Regions from separate parts of the Streptomyces sp. NPDC093600 genome, predicted to be linked through region 4. Evidence: riboswitches for the same ligand, from Rfam matches in the RefSeq annotation. Region 4 holds a riboswitch; each other region holds the start of a gene.

Region 1 (2,180 bases), 550 kb from region 4:
CCGGCCGTGACGACGCTCTTGCCCGCGTCGGACGTGGTCCCCGCGACCAGCAGCCCGCCTCCCCGCGGTCCGCTCCTCATGCGCTCCTCCGCTTCATGGCGCCCACCACGATCCTTCCGGCCACACAGGCCGCCAGCGTCAGTCCGGTCACCCGGCGCGACAGCCGTACGGCCCGTTCGATGTCCGCCACTTCCACGTCGCGGCCCGCAGCGTTGAGCACCGGCCGGTGCTCGACCCGTCCGCCGTACGAGAGCGTCCCGCCGAGCCGTACGCCGAGCGCTCCCGCGAACGCGGCCTCGACCGGGCCGGCGTTGGGGCTCGGGTGCCTGCCCGCGTCGGCCCGCCATGCCCGGACCGCGCCACGGGGGTCGCCGCCCGCGACGGTCGCGAGCGCGGCCGTCAGCCGCGCCCCCGGCCAGCCGGCCACGTCGTCGAGGCGGGCGGAGGCCCAGCCGAAGCGGCGGTACTTCGGGGACTTGTGCCCGACCATCGCGTCCAGGGTGTTCACGGCCCGGAAGCCGACGAGGCCCGGGACCCCGGCGACCGCGCCCCAGACCAGGGCGCCGACGACCGCGTCGGAGGTGTTCTCGGCGACGGACTCCACGACCGCGCGGGCCATCGCCGGGCCGTCCAGGGCCTGCGGGTCGCGGCCGCACAGATGTGGCAGCCGCTCGCGGGCCACCTCCAGGTCGCCTGCGGCCAGCGCCCCGCCGATGGCACGGGCCTCCCGGCCCAGCGTCGTACCGCCGACGACCGCCCACACGGAGGCAGCGGTCAGGGCGGCGGAGGCGAGGGGGCGGTCGCGGACGGCGCGTGCGGCGAGCGCCGCGGCTCCGGCGGCGCCGCCCGCGCAGACGGCGGTGTGCAGCGCGCCCCACCCGCGGTGGTCGCGCAGGAGAAGTCGTTCGACGGCGCCGGCGGCCTGCCCGAATCCGGCGACCGGATGGCCGCGGCGCGGGTCGCCGATCAGCAGGTCCGCGAGCAGGCCGGAGGCGGCTCCGTACGCGAAGACGCCCGTGGACGCGAATACACCGGTGGCAGCTCTGCGGCCAGGCATGGCGCTATGTCCTCACTCAGGGTCCGCGCCCTGGCTCGACGTGACCGGCGGTGAGAGTTCCTGGCTCCCGGGGATCAGTTCCCCGGTCACAGTGGCGGGACCGCGCCGGATTCGCACCGGACTTCCTCTTCTGCCGCCGTAATGGCCCCGGAAGTCCACCACGCAGCGCGAACACCCGTCAACTCACCCCTGACCTGCGGCGGGAGAGTGTGCGAAGCCCCACAGCGCGGCCCCACGACGAAGCCTCCCCACACGACGGCTGGGCGTGCCGCACCTTCCGGTGCGGCACGCCCAGCCGTGAGTGGGTCGATCGGTCAGACGACGATCAGATAGATGCCGTACGCGACGGCCGCCGCGCACAGGGCGAAGCAGGCGTAGGCGCCGGTGCGCGCGAGGGCGGCGGAGCCTCCCTGGGCCGAGGCCCGCTCCTGCTTGGAGAGGCCGACGATGCCGAGGGTGAACAGGCCCACGAGGGCGACGGTCGCCACGAGGCTGACTCCGAAGACGGAGCCGAGAGCTGCCCAGTCGATCTTCATGCTGATGTCTCTCGTTCCTTAGACCGTCGCCGTGGCGGCCGGGGCGGCCGGGTCGGTGGGAGCCGGCGCGGGGATGGTGGTCTTCAGGTCGTCGGTGAGGGTCCCGGCCGGGGGCGGGGTGACGGCCGCGATGGCGGTGGTCACGACGCCGGGGGCCTCGGCCTCGGTCTCGGTCTCGTTGACGTTGGTGTGGTCGACGACCTGGCGGCGGGAGATGAACCAGATCGCGGTGCAGGAGGCGATCAGGAAGGCGGCGACGGCGATGACGCCCCAGGTGCCCTGCCGGGTGACGTACTCCGAGAGCGCGGCGACCAGGCCGGCGGCGGGGAGGGTCAGGCCCCAGGCGACGAACATCCGGGTGGCGGTGGACCAGCGGACCACCCCGCCCTTGCGGCCCAGGCCCGCGCCCATGACGGCGCCGGAGCAGGAGTGCGTGGTCGACAGGGAGAAGCCGAGGTTGGAGGAGCTCAGGATGACGGCCGCGGCGCTGGTCTGGGCGGCGAAGCCCTGCTGCGGCTGGAGGTCCGTGAGGCCCTTGCCCATGGTGCGGATGATGCGCCAGCCGCCCAGGTAGGTGCCGAGGGCGA
Region 2 (2,180 bases), on a different contig from region 4:
GCTGTTCGGCCGTCAGCCGGCCGAGGGGCGCCAGGACGGAGACGGCGCTCTCGCCGAGCACCCCGGGCGCGGGGGGTTCGCCGTGCGGGAGTTCCGGCGCGGGTACGGGCTCGGCCGCGATCCCGGCCCGGGCGAGCGCCCCGGTCAGGTCCGGCTGGTGCCCCTCGGGCAGCTCACGGACCCGCCAGGCGCCGTTCCCCGCGGCTCGGGCGGCGGCCAGGAAGGCCTCGGCGGCGGCGAGCGCGGCGCGGGGCGCGTCGTCGGCGCCCAGCTGGAAGACCTGGTCGCCGACCCGGAGCCGTACCGTCGGCCCTGCTGCGATCAAGGTCACATCTCCGCCGAGACCGGCCACGTCCCCCCGGCCGTCGTCCAGGACGAAGAGGAAACGGCCGGAAAGGGCCGCCGTCCCCTCCCGGGCGCACAGCAGCGCGTCCAGCTGGCGCGCCCACAACTGCACGTCACCGCCGCTGAGTCCGTCCAGTCCCGCGGCCGGTGAGGCCACCACGTTCCGGACGCGTTCATGGGTCGGGGACGGCAGGAGGCCGGCCGGTGCCAGCAGCTCCGCCAGCTGCGCGCCGCAGCCCTCCGCGAGGCCCCGCAGCTCCACGTTTCCCCGGGAGGTGACACTGACCCGGCCGTCGCCAAGGACCTCCGCCACGGTGGCCAGGACCTCCACCTGGCGAGCCGTCAGCAAGCCTGCGGGCAGGCGGAGTCGGGCCAGGCGGCCGTCGTCGGCGGGGTGCAGCCGGAGCGCCCCGGGGCAGGCGTCGCCACGGTCCCGTATGACGGGTTCGCCCGGGTTGGGCGTGGTGGGTGGGGTGGGCGGCATGGCGGCGAGCATACCCACGTGAATCCGCGTGCCCACCGGGTGTGATCCGGCCAACCCCCCGGCCTGGCGGGGGCAGGATCTACTATGCAGAACGGCATGGGGTCCCAGGGCCCCGGGGAGGAAGCCCGGTGAGAATCCGGCGCGGTCCCGCCACTGTGAGCCAGGTCGCACCAGCGTCCCGGTGAGTCAGGAACTCCCGCCGTCCACACGACCACCCGGGGCGCGGACAACCCCGAGGAAGGCCTGCGCTCGCATGCGAATTCTGTTGCTGTCGCACTCCGACACCGACCTGCTCAGCGCCCGCGCGGCCGGCGGCCCGGTGGCGTACCGGTTCGCCAACCCCTCGCGCCTCGCCCCCGACGACCTTCCCGGTCTCCTGGACGGCTCGGACCTCGTCGTCGTACGCCTCCTCGGCGGCCTGCGGGCCTGGGAGGACGGGCTGCAGACGCTGCGCGCCGCCGGGAAGCCGCTGGTCGTGCTCTCCGGCGAACAGGCGCCCGACGCCCAGCTCATGGAGACCTCCACGGTCCCGATCGGCGTCGCCACCGAGGCGCACGCCTATCTCGCCCACGGCGGCCCCGGCAACCTGGAGCAGCTCGCCCGGTTCCTCGCCGACACCGTGCTGCTCACCGGCCACGGCTTCGAGGCCCCGGCCGCCGCCCCCACCTGGGGCCCGCTGGAGCGCACCCCCCGGAGGACCGACGGCCCGACCGTCGCGGTGCTCTACTACCGCGCCCACCACATGAGCGGGAACACCGCCTTCATCGGCACCCTCTGCGACGCCGTCGAGGACGCCGGAGCCCAGGCCCTGCCGCTGTACGTGGCCTCCCTGCGCGCCCCCGAACCCGAACTGCTCGCGCGGCTGCGCGGCGTCGACGCGATCGTCACCACCGTCCTCGCCGCCGGCGGCACCAAGCCCGCCGAGGCCCAGGCCGGCGGCGACGAGGAGGCCTGGGACGCGGGCGCGCTCGCCGCGCTCGACGTACCGATCCTGCAGGCGCTCTGCCTCACCGGTTCGCGTACGGCCTGGGAGGAGAACGACGAGGGTCTCTCCCCGCTCGACGCCGCCAGCCAGGTCGCCGTCCCCGAGTTCGACGGCCGGCTCATCACCGTGCCGTTCTCCTTCAAGGAGATCGACGAGGACGGGCTCCCGGCCTATGTCGCCGACGCCGAGCGCGCGGCCCGCGTCGCCGGGATCGCCGTCCGCCACGCCCGCCTGCGGCACATCCCGAACGCCGAGAAGCGCCTGGCCCTGGTCCTCTCCGCGTACCCGACGAAGCACTCCCGGATCGGCAACGCAGTCGGTCTCGACACCCCCGCCTCCGCCGTGGCGCTGCTGCGCCGGCTGCGT
Region 3 (2,180 bases), on a different contig from region 4:
CGCGGCCGATGTGCGCAGCAGCAGCTCACCCGCGTGCAGCGGTCCTTCCGGCGCCAGGGCGACGAAGCCGCGCGCCCCTCCCACCTCGAACAGCAGCGGCACCGCGCCCGTCACGCAGAAGCCCAGCGGGATCCGGAACGCCCGCCACAGCTGACGTCCGGGCACTCCGGCGGGACCGAGCAGCACCGCGAGGGTGGCCGTCGCCACCAGGACGGCGCCCGGCCACGGCGGCAGACAGACCGCGCACAGCGTCAGGCCGAAGCCCAGAGCGGCCTTCTCGCACGGGTGACGGCGGCGCCAGCGACTGCTGTGCGCCGCCGCGTCGATCGGCAGCATCGCGACCTACTCGTCGCCCGGGGCCCGCGCCCCCATCGCCGCCCGCGTCCCCTGCGACGCCGCCGCGCGCTCCTCGCCCTGTCGACGTCCGCGCCGCAGACCGAAGTAGTACGCGAGGACACCGGCGCCGATGGCCGCCTGCAGCGCGAACAGCGCCGACTCGACCTCGCCGGACGGAGGCTCGTACAGCGGGCTGAACCACGGCTCGTAGTCGGGCCGGATCTCCGTGATCGCGGCCTCCGCCTCGGCGTCGGCCCCCGCGAACGGCTCATCCTTGTGGTCGCCGAGCCCCAGGATCAGCGGCAGCACCGCCAGCGCGGCGACGGCGAGCAGCAGCAGGGCGTTGATCTTCGTGTTCCTGCTCATCGGGCTCATCGGGCCACCGCCTCCGTGGTCTCGCTCTTCCTGGCGCCGGGAAGCAGCACCCCGAGCCGGGTCAGATCGCCCTTGCTCGACTGCGTCAGCAGACGCATCACGAGCACCGTGAGCAGGCCCTCGCTCACCGCGAGCGGCAGCTGCGTGACGGCGAAGATCCCGCCGAACTTCGCCAGCGCGCCGAGCACACCGCTGGCGGGGTCGGGGAACGCGACCGCCAGCTGCACGCTGGTGACGCAGTACGTGGACAGGTCGGCGACGAACGCGCCGAAGAACACGCTCACCATCAGCGGCACGTCGAACCGGCGCAGCAGCCGGTACGCCCCGTACCCGGCCCACGGACCGACGACCGCCATCGAGAAGACGTTGGCGCCGAGGGTGGTGAGCCCGCCGTGCGCCAGGAGCAGCGCCTGGAAGAGCAGCGTGATCGTGCCCAGGACCGCCATCACGGGCGGCCGGAACAGGATCGCGCCGAGGCCCGTTCCCGTGGGGTGCGAGCAACTGCCCGTCACCGACGGAATCTTGAGCGCGGACAGGACGAAGGTGAAAGCGCCGGAAGCGCCCAGCAGCAGAGTGGATTCGGGATGGGCCTTGACCTCACGGGTCAGGGCACGGACCCCGTGGACGACGAACGGCGCGGACGCGACGCCCCAGGCGGCCGCGTGCACAGGGGGCAGATACCCCTCGGCGATATGCATGGTTGGGAGACCCTCTCCAGCACCTCGTGGATGGACAACGCACCTTGGCCGGTCTCCTGGCTGACGGTCATGCCGCCCGGACTCCGCCTTCCCACACCGCGACGGTCTCCCGCGGCGGTGCAGTGGCTCCCCTGAGGGTTCTCCCCAAGGGGGTGGAGCCGGACCTCCCGATCACAGTGGCGAGGGCCGCACCGGTACTGCACCGGTTTCCCGTACACCAAGGCCCTGCGACACTAGTGCGTTGACCAGCTACATCACAACACGGTCGCCTCCCGGTACGGCCCGTGACGGGTGCTACGCCGCCCGCCCGCTCACGCCTTCCGGTACGTGTACGCCTCCGAGGCCGCGGCCTCCACGGCGTCCAGGTCCCCGCCCGCCGACGCCGTGACGAGGGCGGCGATCGCGCCCTCGACGAAGGGCGCGTCCACGAGCCGCGATCCCTCGGGCAGCTCGTCACCCTCGGCGAGCAGCGCCTTGACGGTCAGCACGGCGCTGCCCAGATCGACGAGGAGGGCCACACCGGCGCCCCGGTCGACCGCCTTCGCCGCCTCGGCGATCAGCTCGGAGCTGGTGCCGAGGCCGCCGTCCGGGGTGCCTCCGGCGGGCATGATCGGTGCGGTGGGGCCGCCGCCCGAGAGGCCCTGGGCGAGTTCTGCCACGGCCGCGGCGACGGCGGCGCTGTGCGAGACGAGAACGATGCCGACCTGCCCGCTCATCCGGCCACCTCCGCGAGGGCGGCGATCAGCAGCGCGGACGAGGTGGCCCCGGGGT
Region 4 (2,180 bases):
AGGAGGTCGGCCGAGCCGAAGGCGCGCGGGTCGACGCCCATCGCGTTGGAGGCGAAGATCAGCTGGGCGTAGGCGGCCGGGCCGTTCTCCTTCGCCCAGGCGGCGGAGTTCTGCTGCAGCCAGGCCAGCGCCCCTGCCGCCTGCTTCGTCGCGCCGCTCGCGGCGAGCGCGACGACGGCGTCGGCCGTGTTGCCGAAGTCGGGCAGCTCGGACGGGTTCGCGGCGCCGGGCATCGGCGGCGTGTTCAGGTGGCCGGTCTTCGCGAGCGCCCGCGCCAGATAGGAGGCGCCGTTGAGGGCGGCCCGCTCGATCGTGGGCTTGGGCAGGTCGGTGCAGGTGGGGGTCTGCGCGGGCTTCACACCGCGCGCGGTGAGGCCCTTGCCGAGTCCGGCGAGCGTGGCGGCCGCGGTGGCGTCGGCGTTCGCGAGCAGTTTGCCGGACTTGTCGGGCTGGTAGGCGAACGCGCCCGCGCCGTCCTTCGTCGTACAGGGGGCGGCGAAGCCGAGCAGCGCGTCGTACGGAGTCCTGCCGTCGGCGGACTTCACCTCGCCCGGCTTCTCGCCGAGGGCGGCGAGGGCGCCGATCACGATGGAGGTCGAGTTGGCGTCGCTGGGGCTGCCGGGGTTGTAGCCCCAGCCGCCGTCCTTGTTCTGGACGCCCTTCAGCCAGCCGGCGCCCGCCCGGGCGGCCTTGGCCAGCCGCTCGGGGTCGGCGCTGTCGCGCTTGACGCCGGAGAGGGCCTGCACGGCGACGGCGGTGGCGTTGGTGTCGAGCATCGTGGCCGGGGTGCAGGGCTTGGCGGGATCCGGGCGGTACGAGGGGAAGGCGCCGCTGTCGCACTGCTGCCCCAGCAGCCAGGTGACGGACTTCTCGGCGGGCTGGACGCCGTTGGTCCGCTGGGCGATGAAGGCGAGCGACTGGCGCCAGACGCCGTCGTACGTCGGGTCCTTCGTGCCATAGAGCCCGGAGGGGATCACGGGCGCGGGGGTGGGCGACGGGGAGGGCGCGGCGGATGCGACGGAAGCCGTTCCGGTGCAGAGCAGCGCGGCGGCTGCGAACGCGGCGGCGCCGCGGCGGACGGTGGTCATGCGTGCTGTGCCTCTCCTGCGGGCCGGGCACAGGCACGCTCGGGGCACCAGGCTCGGCTCCGTATTCCTCGACGGTGCCGGCGGTCACGTCCCGGGCGGGGCATTCCGACTCACCACGCGGAGGTGGCTCACGGTTGCGGGTCAGTGCCGGATTCGCACCGGCTTCCCCCCGTACGGGCATGATGACGACTCGCACACTCTACCGGGCCGTACCCCGGACGGCCGGTGGGTGCGAGGCGCCTCACACCGCGCCTCGGCGAGGGGGCGCGGCCCCCGGGCACGGTCAGCGGACCGCCGCGTACGCCACCGGGTCCGTGCCCGGTACGGCCTCCGCGCGGCCCAGCTTGACCAGCCGGCGCACATGCGCCTCGGCCTCGCTGACCGCGATGTTCCGCGAACCGTACGGGATCCGCTCCCACGGGCGGTTCCACTCCATCCGCTCGGCGAGCTGCCACGGGGTCAGGGGAGTGGCCAGCAGGCTGAGGAGGCCCGTCAGCCGTTCCTCGTGGTGGTCGAGGAGTTCGCGGACCCGGCCGGCCGCGTCGGTGAAGGCGTACTGGTGGGCGGGGAGCACCTCGGCGGCGCCGAGGCGGCCGATCCGTTCCAGCGAGTCCAGGTAGTCGCCGAGGGGGTCGGTGACGGTGTGGTCGTCCGGGTCCTCGTAGAGGCCGATGTGCGGGGAGATCTCGGGCAGCAGATGGTCGCCGGAGAACAGCCTCCCGTGCCCCGGCAGGTGCGTGGGGTGGTGCTCCTCCAGGTGCAGGCAGACATGGCCCGGTGTGTGACCGGGCGTCCACACCGCCCGCAGCCGCCGGCCCGCGAGGTCCAGCAGCTCCCCGGGCAGGATCTCGCGGTCGGGCAGGGCCGGGCGCAGCCCCGGCAGGGCCCGCGACCGGCCGCTGGCGCGGGCGGCCAGGAGCGGGGCGGTGTGCTCCTCGGGGGCGCCGGCGGCGGCCAGTTTGCGGGCGAGGTAGTCGAGCCACGCCTCCGGCTCCGACTCCCGTGTGCGGCGTACGACGGCGGTGTCGGCGGCGTGCATCGCGACCCACGCGCCGGACTCCTCCCGGACCCGGCCGGAGAGGCCGTGGTGGT

The links. A riboswitch is a leader RNA that binds a small molecule or an ion and turns the genes downstream of it on or off. The one in region 4 is predicted to bind cobalamin.
Region 1: it holds a riboswitch for cobalamin, as region 4 does, so the genes downstream of both, ACIRB4_RS09685 (cobalamin biosynthesis protein) here and ACIRB4_RS07230 (prenyltransferase/squalene oxidase repeat-containing protein) in region 4, are expected to answer to the same signal.
Region 2: it holds a riboswitch for cobalamin, as region 4 does, so the genes downstream of both, cobN (cobaltochelatase subunit CobN) here and ACIRB4_RS07230 (prenyltransferase/squalene oxidase repeat-containing protein) in region 4, are expected to answer to the same signal.
Region 3: it holds a riboswitch for cobalamin, as region 4 does, so the genes downstream of both, ACIRB4_RS18180 (energy-coupling factor ABC transporter permease) here and ACIRB4_RS07230 (prenyltransferase/squalene oxidase repeat-containing protein) in region 4, are expected to answer to the same signal.

The regions. Positions count from the first base shown of each region.
Region 1 covers NZ_JBIWIU010000002.1:890,500-892,679, forward strand. The annotation lists gene ACIRB4_RS09680 (cobyric acid synthase) at 1-80, opposite strand, end outside; gene ACIRB4_RS09685 (cobalamin biosynthesis protein) at 77-1,057, opposite strand; cobalamin riboswitch at 1,091-1,233, opposite strand; gene ACIRB4_RS09690 (hypothetical protein) at 1,372-1,593, opposite strand; gene ACIRB4_RS09695 (anion permease) at 1,612-2,180, opposite strand, start outside.
Region 2 covers NZ_JBIWIU010000009.1:7,325-9,504, forward strand. The annotation lists gene ACIRB4_RS21775 (cobalamin biosynthesis protein CobG) at 1-841, opposite strand, end outside; cobalamin riboswitch at 911-1,044, shown strand; gene cobN (cobaltochelatase subunit CobN) at 1,083-2,180, shown strand, end outside.
Region 3 covers NZ_JBIWIU010000006.1:345,198-347,377, forward strand. The annotation lists gene cbiQ (cobalt ECF transporter T component CbiQ) at 1-336, opposite strand, end outside; gene ACIRB4_RS18175 (energy-coupling factor ABC transporter substrate-binding protein) at 343-702, opposite strand; gene ACIRB4_RS18180 (energy-coupling factor ABC transporter permease) at 708-1,409, opposite strand; cobalamin riboswitch at 1,438-1,646, opposite strand; gene ACIRB4_RS18185 (PTS-dependent dihydroxyacetone kinase phosphotransferase subunit DhaM) at 1,721-2,125, opposite strand; gene dhaL (dihydroxyacetone kinase subunit DhaL) at 2,122-2,180, opposite strand, start outside.
Region 4 covers NZ_JBIWIU010000002.1:340,790-342,969, forward strand. The annotation lists gene ACIRB4_RS07230 (prenyltransferase/squalene oxidase repeat-containing protein) at 1-1,088, opposite strand, end outside; cobalamin riboswitch at 1,165-1,297, opposite strand; gene ACIRB4_RS07235 (MBL fold metallo-hydrolase) at 1,372-2,180, opposite strand, start outside.